3 regions of the Vibrio syngnathi genome follow, and region 3 is predicted to be linked to each of the others. Evidence: predicted binding sites of a transcription regulator. Region 3 holds the regulator's gene; each other region holds the start of a gene.

Region 1 (3,282 bases), 960 kb from region 3:
GATTGCGAGAACACGCTTACAAGCATTTCACCGTGTTCTGCCTGTTGTGGGCGTATTAACAGGCATGCTGGTGGTTTTGGCGACGGTCGTAAATGTTTATTCTCTGTCTGAAGCTCAATTAGAGCCAATGATTTCAACCCTACTGTTTAGCTTTGCGTTGCTAATCTCAGCTATCGTAGTGTGGTGTTGGCATCTATTGTTCGTTAAAACCCCTGAAAAGCTTCAGCTGACTATTTCATTGTTGATGTTATTGGTGGCGGCCGTTGGTTTAACGCCAGTTTGGGCGATGTAGGCGGTTACTGATCTCACAAGCCTTTTGGTGTTGAATCGAAAAAGTGTGATCTGTTTTTTAGCGTGGTGTTGGTAAGCGTTCTAAACTTAAATCTAGTCGGTGTGTTCGTTAGGAGTACGGGATGGATTTAAGCAACGTCAAAGGTTTCGATAGCATTATTTTGCTGGGGATCGTCAACGAAAAGCTTCGTTTGGAATGTGATAGCTTTGAAGAGTTGGTCAGCATGTATGAAATGGATATAGAAAGTGTTGTAGGTAAGCTTGATATGCTTGGCTATCAATACGATCCATTAACTAACCAGTTTAAGTCTTATCCAAGATAAGCAGCAAACTGGCGCATGTTCTGTCGATTGTGAGCCAGTTATCGAGAATGAACAAGTACCGCCATCGTCGGTACTAAAGCTAAAAGAAGAAAGTCACAGATAATCTGTGACTTTTTTGTTTCTGGCGCATGCCTATCAGGTTCAACGCTGGCATAAACTAACCCAACAACGCGTCTCTTAAACGACCTCAATGCCATCTAGGTGACTCTTACTTTGCTGTCTTGCCGTGCTAAAGAAAGCTTGCAGGTAGCGTTTGTCTTTTTCTGAGTTTCTTACCGCTGCGAATAACCTTCTTGAAAGCCCTTTGCCTAATGGTTTGCTGGCAATGAGTCCTTGCCTTGAAAATTCACTGATCGCCCAGTTTGGTAATGCTGCGACACCTAAGCCTGCTGATACCATTTGTACCAACATTAATGTGTTGTCTGCCTGTTTCCATTTCTTTGGTTCAACGCCTGCGGGTTGCAAAAAGTGTTTCACTACATCGAGACGCTGCTTTTGAACCGGATAAGAGAGCATCGTAATATCACTAAGATCTTGCGGTTCAATACTCGGCTTTTCGGCTAAAGGAGAGTTGATCGCGGTGATAAGACGCATCTCAAAATCGAAAAGCGGTTCGTAGTGAACTTCAGAACGGGGCTGTATATCGGAGGTGATCACCAAATCGAGTTCTCCAGCCATCAATGCCGGTAGAGGCTCGAACCCAAACCCTGACGAGAAATCTAAGGTCACGCTTGGCCAAGCAACTTGGTATTCCTTCAAAGCGGGCATTAGCCATTGGAAGCATGAGTGACACTCGATCGCCATGTGCAATCGGCCATTCACATCTTCTTTTAGGCTTGCGAGTTCGTTTTCAGCTTTGGCGATTTGTGGCTGTATCTCATCAGCCAGTTTTAACAAGATTTCGCCTTCCGATGTAAACTTAACCGGCCTTGTTTTACGCAAAAAAAGCTGACCGCCGATACGGGCCTCAAGGTCTTTCAACTGGTGAGAAAGTGCCGACTGCGTCAGATGAAGAGAAGTTGCGGTCGCCGTCAGCGAGCCGCTGTCTCTCAAGGTGGTCAATGTTCGAAGGTGTTTAAGCTCTATCATGAGTATTCCTCATATTTCCTAAGCCAATTCAATATTTCTTAATAATCACCCTACGGTGTTTTTGATCTTTTGTAAACGTCTAGATGTCCAGATGGATTTAAACTGTTCATCTTTGGGCGATTCAAGATGAATATTATTAATAAACAAGATGAATATTTGGACGTTGTCCATCGATCGGATTAGGGCGATAGTTTAGCCATCCAGACGCCTTTGTGAAAAAGTAAAATCATCAAAGGCAGTCTAACCGGAAATTAGAATTATCGAATAAGGAACAGACTCATGACGACAACAACGCATATTCTTGGTTACCCACGCATCGGCGAAAAACGCGAACTTAAGTTCTCACTAGAGAAGTACTGGCGCGGTGAGATTGACCAATCAGAACTTAAGCAGCTCGGCAGCGAGCTAAGAAATCGTAACTGGAATGTACAAGCCAACGCGAATCTAAGCTTTGCAACTGCGGGTGACTTCGCATGGTACGACCATGTACTCACAACAACGCTACTTTTAGGTCACGTGCCAAAGCGTCATGCTGGTGGTTCCGACGGTGAAAAAGCCTTTCCAGATTTAGATACTTTGTTCCGGGTTGGTCGTGGTCAATCTCAAACGCAGCCAACCTGCTGTGGTGGTCAACATGGTTTGGAAAGTGGCACTAAAGACAGTACAGCGGCGTCTGATATGACTAAGTGGTTCAACACTAACTACCACTATATTGTTCCTGAATTCAGTAAAGATGATTCGTTCGAGGTGAGTTGGCCACAGCTGTTCGAGGAAGTGAGCGAAGCGATAAAAGCAGGACACAAGGTTAAGCCTGTACTTCTCGGCCCACTGTCTTACTTGTACCTAGGCAAAGAAGTGGAAGAGGGCTTTGACCGCTTAACTCTGTTGCCTCGCCTTCTTACTGCCTACCAAGCGATTTTGGCTAAACTATCCAAGTTGGGTGTTGAGTGGGTGCAAATCGACGAACCTATCCTTTCTCTGGAACTTGAGAAAACATGGGCCGATGCATTCAAACTGGCGTATCAAGTGATTCAAGGCGATGTGAAACTATTGCTTACCACTTACTTTGATTCGGTAACAGACACGTTAGATAAAATCGTAGAACTGCCTGTCAACGGTTTACACATCGACTTGGCTGCAGCACCGCAGCAACTCAATGAAGTGGTAAACAAGCTACCACAAGACTGGGTGCTTTCGGCAGGTGCAATCAATGGACGCAATGTGTGGCGAGCGGATTTAGCCGCTCAGTTACAGCGCCTACAACCTGTAAAAGACAAGCTAGGAGATAAGCTTTGGATCGCAAGTTCGTGTTCATTGCTGCATAGCCCTGTTGATTTGGAGTTAGAAGAAACGCTCAGCGAAGAAGTGAAAAGTTGGTTTGCCTTTGCAAAACAGAAAGTGACCGAGGTGAGCTTGTTGGGGGCCGCGTTAGACGGCGATCAAAATGCCATTTTAGCGTGTGAGACTTACAGCCAACCTATTGTTGCTCGTAAGAGCGCGACTCATGTAAACAAGCCGCAAGTTCAGGCTCGACTCAATACCATTACCAAAGCACTGGCAGAGCGAAGTGCTCCATACG
Region 2 (3,282 bases), 1.2 Mb from region 3:
CTACTTCGCCAACTTGTTCGTAGTAATGTGCCATCGAAAGTTGGGCGCGGTAATAACTAGGAGCGTGTTTGATAGCGAGCTCTAGATTTTCACGTGCTTTGACCATATTACCTTGTCCCATGTAGCCCAACCCCAATTCTATACGTGATTGAGACATCGCAATTGGGTCACTTTCCATTTTTGGTGGCCCTTCGGTTACAGAAACACAACCTACCAGAGAAACAGAGGCGAGTAGCGTGAGATGAGATATCAGGGTGGATTTTGGTGATAGCGACTTGTTAGGCATGTGCAGCTCCTTTTGAACACAAACCTATGATATGAAATTGAACACACTTAAGTGTTAGATCGATTATGGAATGCGACCCAAACACCATAAAAAAACCGTGTCCAATTTGGCGTTTTATCAACGACCTATGGAACACGGCTTTATGTATTTGTGAATCGGAAGAAAGAACTTAATCGTCTTTGGTAAAGTTGTCTTCGCTGAAATGATCCAGATCGTAAGGCGTTTGTTGGTAAACGCAGTAGTTTAACCAGTTAGAGAACAACAAGTGTCCATGACTACGCCAGCTTGCAACAGGCTTGTTGTCTGGATTGTTGTTCGGGTAGTAGTTGATTGGTATCACTGGCTCCATGCCTTCACCTAAATCACGAATGTATTCGTTGTGAAGTGTATGCGAGTCGTATTCCGGGTGACCGGTTACAAACACGTTTCGCTTATCTTTAGTCGCTGCTAGGTATACGCCCGCCACATCAGAAGTCGCAAGAACATCAAGGTCAGTATGCTCGGCTAAGTATTCCTGAGAGAAATCAGCATAGCGAGAGTGCGGTGCCAAGAAGGTATCGTCGAAGCCACGTAAAATTGGGTGGTACGGGTTATGGATCTCGTGGTTGTAAACTCCAGAAAGCTTATCTTTACGAGTACGCTTTGGTAAATCATACAAGAGCTTTAAGCCAGCTTGAGCTGCCCAACACACATACAAGGTTGAGGTCACATGCTTGTTTGCCCATTCCATGATGGTTTTTAGATGATCCCAGTAGATAACGTCTTCAAATTGAACCAAGCCAAGTGGCGCGCCAGTGATGATCAATCCATCAAAGTTTCTCCCTTTGACCATTTCAAATTGGCGATAGAAGTTATCAAGGTGTTCTGTTGGTGTATTTTTGCTTGGACGGTCATCAATACGCAGCAGCTCTACATCGACTTGCAATGGGCTATTCGATAGTAGGCGTAAGAATTGAGTTTCAGTTTCAATCTTCTTCGGCATCAGGTTGAGGATCAAGACTCGAAGTGGACGAATTTCCTGTGTCGATGCTCTTGATAACGGCATAATAAAGATGTTTTCTTCACGAAGAACATCAGATGCTGGCAATTGGTCTGGAATGCGAATAGGCAAAGCTTTCTCCCTAAGCTAGATATGTAGACGTCTATACATCTAAATCTATAGTAGTTTGATACGCTTGTCGATATCCAAAATGGATAGATGTAAATTATTTGTGTTTTCTATCAGAAGCCACCTTCCGACGTCGAGGGAGTCTTATAATGTTCAACGACTACCCGAGTAATGCATAAGTGCTTGGTTCTGTTATGTAGAACTAGGCAGTTATCAGAGCAAGCAGTTCGCATTTACGATAAACTCATGTTTTCGAATTAGCCTGTAAAGTGACAGATGAAGTTAATACTCATTCGAGGGCTACCTGGCTCGGGTAAATCAACAAAAGCAAAGACCTACGATGCATTACATGTCGAAGCGGATATGTATTACGTGAAGGAACAAGGTGAGTACTGTTTTGATCCTAGGCAATTGCAGCAAGCGCATGAGTGGTGTCAGAACACGACGGAAAATGGCCTAAAGCAAGGGCTAGATGTTGTTGTTTCGAATACCTTTATTAAGCATTGGGAAATGAAGGCTTACCGCCAACTTGCGCGTAAATACAAAGCAGAATTGATTATCGAAGTGTGCCGAGAGCAATATGGCAGTATTCACGACATCGAACCGTCTGTGATTAAGCGTATGGCGAAAGACTGGCAAGAATAGCCTCGTGTTTATCCAGGTTGTCTGAATGGCAAATAGAATTAAATTAATAGAACAACTCCAAGGTAACGATTGAAATGGCAAAGCGCTCTGTTGTGGTCGATATGACTTCTTATGGTATTTATTCCACATGGGATTCTAAATCTAAAGACCTTCCAAAAATCCAAGAGTTCACCACTATTGTTGATGCTGAAATCGACGTGGAATTTGGCTATATCCTGAATATCAAAAAAGCCAAAGGTGAAAAGATCCGCTACTGCATCTATCACCCGAACATCACCACCGACACTGGCGAAGTGCTCGAACCGTTCGATGGTGAAGAGCATGTCGGTAACAACGACTGGGATTTCTACTTAGGTGACACCATCTGGGCGCCAGTCTCAAATAAGCTTGGTAAATGGCGCATGACGGTCGAGCTAAAAGGCAACATCATTGCCGATAAGACATTCGACCTTGTTGCAAAAGACGAAGGCCAATTTTGGAAGCGTAGGGGTTTTTAGGTTAAAACTTCTGTCTAAATTAAGACAACAAAAAAGCCGAGTCACACGTTACACGTGAACTCGGCTTTTTTCATTGTGCTAGATAGAAGTGACTACCTAACTAATGGATTAGATTATTGCGTCACGTAAGCCACAACAAACTCAGTGATTGCGACCATGTCTTTCACTGCAATGTACTCTTCAGTGGTGTGAACTTTCGCCATACCTGTAGAAAGGTTAACCGTTGTTAGACCTTTTGCGTTGAAGTTGTTCGCATCACTACCGCCACCAGTGCGTTTGGTGTTCGCCGTTACGCCAAGCTTCTCGAATGCGGATTTAATAGAAAGAATGTGCGGGTGATCGTCTGCGATAACGAATGCATCGTAAGCACGAGTAGATTCGATTTCTACTTCAGCGCCGAACTGTTTTGCACTCTCTTGGAATGTAGAGATCATGTGCTCAACTTGAGCTGTTAGCTTTTCGCCGTTTAGAGAGCGAGCTTCAGCCACGACTTTAAGCTCTGGCATTACGATGTTAGTCGCTAGACCGCCTTCAACAATACCGACGTTTGCCGTAGTTTCTTCATCGATACGAAGTAGATTCATCTTAGTGATTGCGTCTGCAGCCACTTGAATTGCGCTGATGCCTTCTTCTGGTGCTAAACCTGCGTGAGCAGGGCGACCTTTGATGTTGGCAACAATCTTCTGCTGACCCGGTGCCGCATTGACGATGGTGCCAATTGGACCGCCTGTATCTAGAACGATAGC
Region 3 (3,282 bases):
CTCGTGGCCCGGATGTTCAGGAAGGCTTGGGTGGTAAATCGTACCCACCAGATCTTGTTGTTGCAGCGCCGTCAGAATTTCACGTGAACTCTCTTCGTGAACACGCATACGTGCACCTAGCGTACGAATACCACGTAGAGTCATGTAGCTATCAAATGGTGTGCCGGTCGCACCAATACAGTTGCCCCACCATGCTAGCTCTTCAGCGTGCTCTTCAGTTTTAGTCACTACAACGCCACCAATAACATCCGAGTGTCCGTTAATGTATTTGGTGGTTGAGTGGATAACAAAGTCAGCACCCAGCTCTAAAGGCTTTTGGAACACAGGCGTCAAAAACGTGTTGTCGACAGCAACCAGAGCACCCACTTCTTTCGCTTTACGGCAAGTTTCTGCAATATCAACCACACGAACCAGTGGATTCGATGGTGTTTCGATTAAGATCAACTTTGGCTTAAGCGCGATCGCCGCATCCAGTGCCGCTTGATCCGATTGATCAACGAACAGAACTTTGAAGTCACCTTTTAGTGAGCGTGTGTTAAACAGACGATAAGTGCCGCCGTAGCAGTCGTGTGGTGCGATGATAAGATCATCACCACCTAAGAAAGCGGATACCCATAAGTTAAGTGCCGACGTACCGCAGTTAGTCACAACCGCACCTTTGCCCGACTCAAGCTCAAACAGTGCCGTTTCTAATAGACCACGGTTTGGGTTACCAGAGCGGGTATAATCATACTTTGGCACTTCACCAAAAGCGGGAAACCCATAGTTAGTCGAAAGATAAATGGGTGGGACAACAGCATGATGTTGCGTGTCTGACTCGATACCAGTACGTACGGCGATGGTTGCTGGCTTCCGGCTGCTCATAGGTGCTTCCTTACAAATTTTGCGTCTGAGAATCACAGCTGCTTGTCGGCATTTTGCGGCTGTGTTAGATATATGTTATTCACTTTACTTTCATAAACGTGAGACGTCAACACTTCCAGACGTCTATATGTCTTTGCTTATGGCAGTAAATCCCGCTAAAATCACCACTATTAATTTATTCTAACAACTAAAGTGATGAAGGTACGCAATGGCCGACTGGAATGGTGAATACATAAGCCCATATGCTGAGCATGGAAAGAAAAGCGAACAAGTAAAGAAAATTACAGTTTCTATCCCTCTAAAAGTGTTAAAGGTTCTTACTGACGAGCGCACTCGCCGCCAGATTAATAACCTACGCCATGCAACAAACAGTGAGCTACTGTGCGAAGCCTTTCTACATGCGTACACAGGCCAACCACTACCAACGGATGAAGATCTTCGTAAAGACCGTCCCGACGATATTCCTACTGAAGTGAAAAAACTGATGACAGAGATGGGTATCGAGTTCGAAGCGTTTGACGAAGAATAAAAACAACTCAGTCACTGCCTTCATTATTGATTCGCTATAGCTGAACCCTATTTATCACATCACCCACGACACTACTTGTCAGTGCGCTGTGAATGATAAACATAAAAAAACCGACTCCAAATGAGTCGGTTTTTTATTATTCTTTTTCGCTCAATAGAGCAACCGCTATTAAGCTATTAAGCTATTAAGCTATTAAGCTATTAAGCTATTAAGGCATTAAGCCATATAGTTAGCAGGCATCTCAATACGAGCAACGCCAGACTCAACCGCCGCTTCCGCAACTGCTTTTGCTATGCGAGGAAGCAGACGTGGATCCATTGGCTTAGGAATGATGTAACCTTTACCAAATTCCAGTGCAGTCTCGCCCGCAGCTGCCAATACTTCAGCTGGAACTTCTTCTTTCGCTAGTTCACGAATCGCTTTAACCGCCGCTAGCTTCATTTCGTCATTGATTTCGCTCGCACGCACGTCTAGTGCACCACGGAAAATGAATGGGAAACAAAGTACGTTGTTTACTTGGTTAGGGTAATCACTACGGCCTGTACCCATGATTAGGTCAGAACGAACTTCGTGTGCAAGCTCAGGCTTGATCTCTGGATCTGGGTTTGAACATGCAAACACAACCGGCTTATCAGCCATCAGCGTAAGAGCCTTAGCTGGTAGCAGATTAGGACCCGATACACCCAAGAACAGATCAGCGCCTTCGATAACATCTTCAAGCGTGCGCTTGTCGGTGTTATTTGCGAACAGCTCTTTGTATTCATTCAAGTCATCACGACGAGTGTGGATCACACCTTTACGGTCAAGCATGTAGATCTTCTCACGCTGAGCGCCACACTTAATCAGTAGCTCCATACAAGCAACCGCCGCTGCGCCAGCACCTAAACAAACGATCTTACACTCTTCCAGTTTCTTACCTTGAAGCTCAATCGCATTCAGCATACCTGCTGCCGTAACAATCGCAGTACCGTGTTGGTCATCGTGGAATACAGGTACATCACAACGCTCAATCAGGCGACGCTCGATTTCAAAACAGTCTGGTGCTTTGATGTCTTCTAAGTTAATACCGCCAAATGTATCTGCGATATTCGCAACCGTATCAACGAACTCATCGATTGTGCGGTGTTTTACTTCAATATCGATAGAATCTAAACCAGCAAAACGCTTAAACAGTAGCGCTTTACCTTCCATAACCGGTTTAGAAGCAATAGGACCAAGATTGCCTAAGCCAAGAATTGCAGTACCGTTAGAGATAACTGCAACCATGTTGCCTTTACCTGTGTACTTGTAAACGTTATCGACGTTCTGTGCAATCTCGCGAACAGGCTCAGCTACACCTGGGCTGTATGCCAGTGCTAGGTCTTCTGCAGAGTTTGCAGGCTTCGTCAGTTCTACGGCAATTTTGCCTGGAATTGGGAACTCATGATAATCAAGAGCTTGCTGACGGAATTGTTCTTGAGGCGATAACGCTTGAGAGGATTGATCTTGGCGGCTGTCTTCAGACATAGGTGTAGGTTCCTAGGATATTATTATTTGGGGGATCTTGTTCATGTTAATGGATGTACTTCAAAGTTCCTAGGTGGTTGAAGCATCTGTATCATTAAAAAACGAGATTTCACTACTAATAAGACCAGTGGGCAGTTGAAATTACTATCGCCTGCTCAACTTTAGAGCGAATTTCGAGGAAAGAGTGTTGGGATAAGTGATTAAGTAAGATTTACGTCAGTAACCTATTACTTTAACTGACCTAATAATGAAATACGATTCAGTACTTTCTCAAATTTCAGGCAACAAAAAAGGACACCGAAGTGTCCTTTTTATGTCTAAATAGCGAGAATTACTTCTTGCTAGAAAGAGCACCGAAACGCTTGTTGAAGCGATCAACACGG

What was found. Region 3 encodes MetJ, which represses methionine synthesis genes. Its sites were predicted from a motif close to TTAGACNTNTANANGTCTAA; they were not measured.
Region 1: metE (5-methyltetrahydropteroyltriglutamate--homocysteine S-methyltransferase) is a predicted target of MetJ. The motif match lies at 1,775-1,794, and genes of this name have one in related genera.
Region 2: metA (homoserine O-acetyltransferase MetA) is a predicted target of MetJ. The motif match lies at 1,421-1,440, and genes of this name have one in related genera.

What each region holds. Positions count from the first base shown of each region.
Region 1 is NZ_CP017916.1:1,205,770-1,209,051, forward strand. It holds gene K08M4_RS05700 (HI_1241 family integral membrane domain) at 1-292, shown strand, start outside; gene K08M4_RS05705 (DUF4250 domain-containing protein) at 414-614, shown strand; gene K08M4_RS05715 (LysR substrate-binding domain-containing protein) at 792-1,703, opposite strand; gene metE (5-methyltetrahydropteroyltriglutamate--homocysteine S-methyltransferase) at 1,983-3,282, shown strand, end outside.
Region 2 is NZ_CP017916.1:1,437,902-1,441,183, forward strand. It holds gene pilW (type IV pilus biogenesis/stability protein PilW) at 1-286, opposite strand, end outside; gene metA (homoserine O-acetyltransferase MetA) at 456-1,397, opposite strand; gene K08M4_RS06685 (ATP-binding protein) at 1,671-2,039, shown strand; gene K08M4_RS06690 (DUF3859 domain-containing protein) at 2,114-2,536, shown strand; gene K08M4_RS06695 (M20/M25/M40 family metallo-hydrolase) at 2,650-3,282, opposite strand, start outside.
Region 3 is NZ_CP017916.1:245,281-248,562, reverse strand. It holds gene K08M4_RS01170 (O-succinylhomoserine (thiol)-lyase) at 1-864, opposite strand, end outside; gene metJ (met regulon transcriptional regulator MetJ) at 1,073-1,393, shown strand; gene K08M4_RS01160 (malic enzyme-like NAD(P)-binding protein) at 1,610-2,899, opposite strand; gene rpmE (50S ribosomal protein L31) at 3,231-3,282, opposite strand, start outside.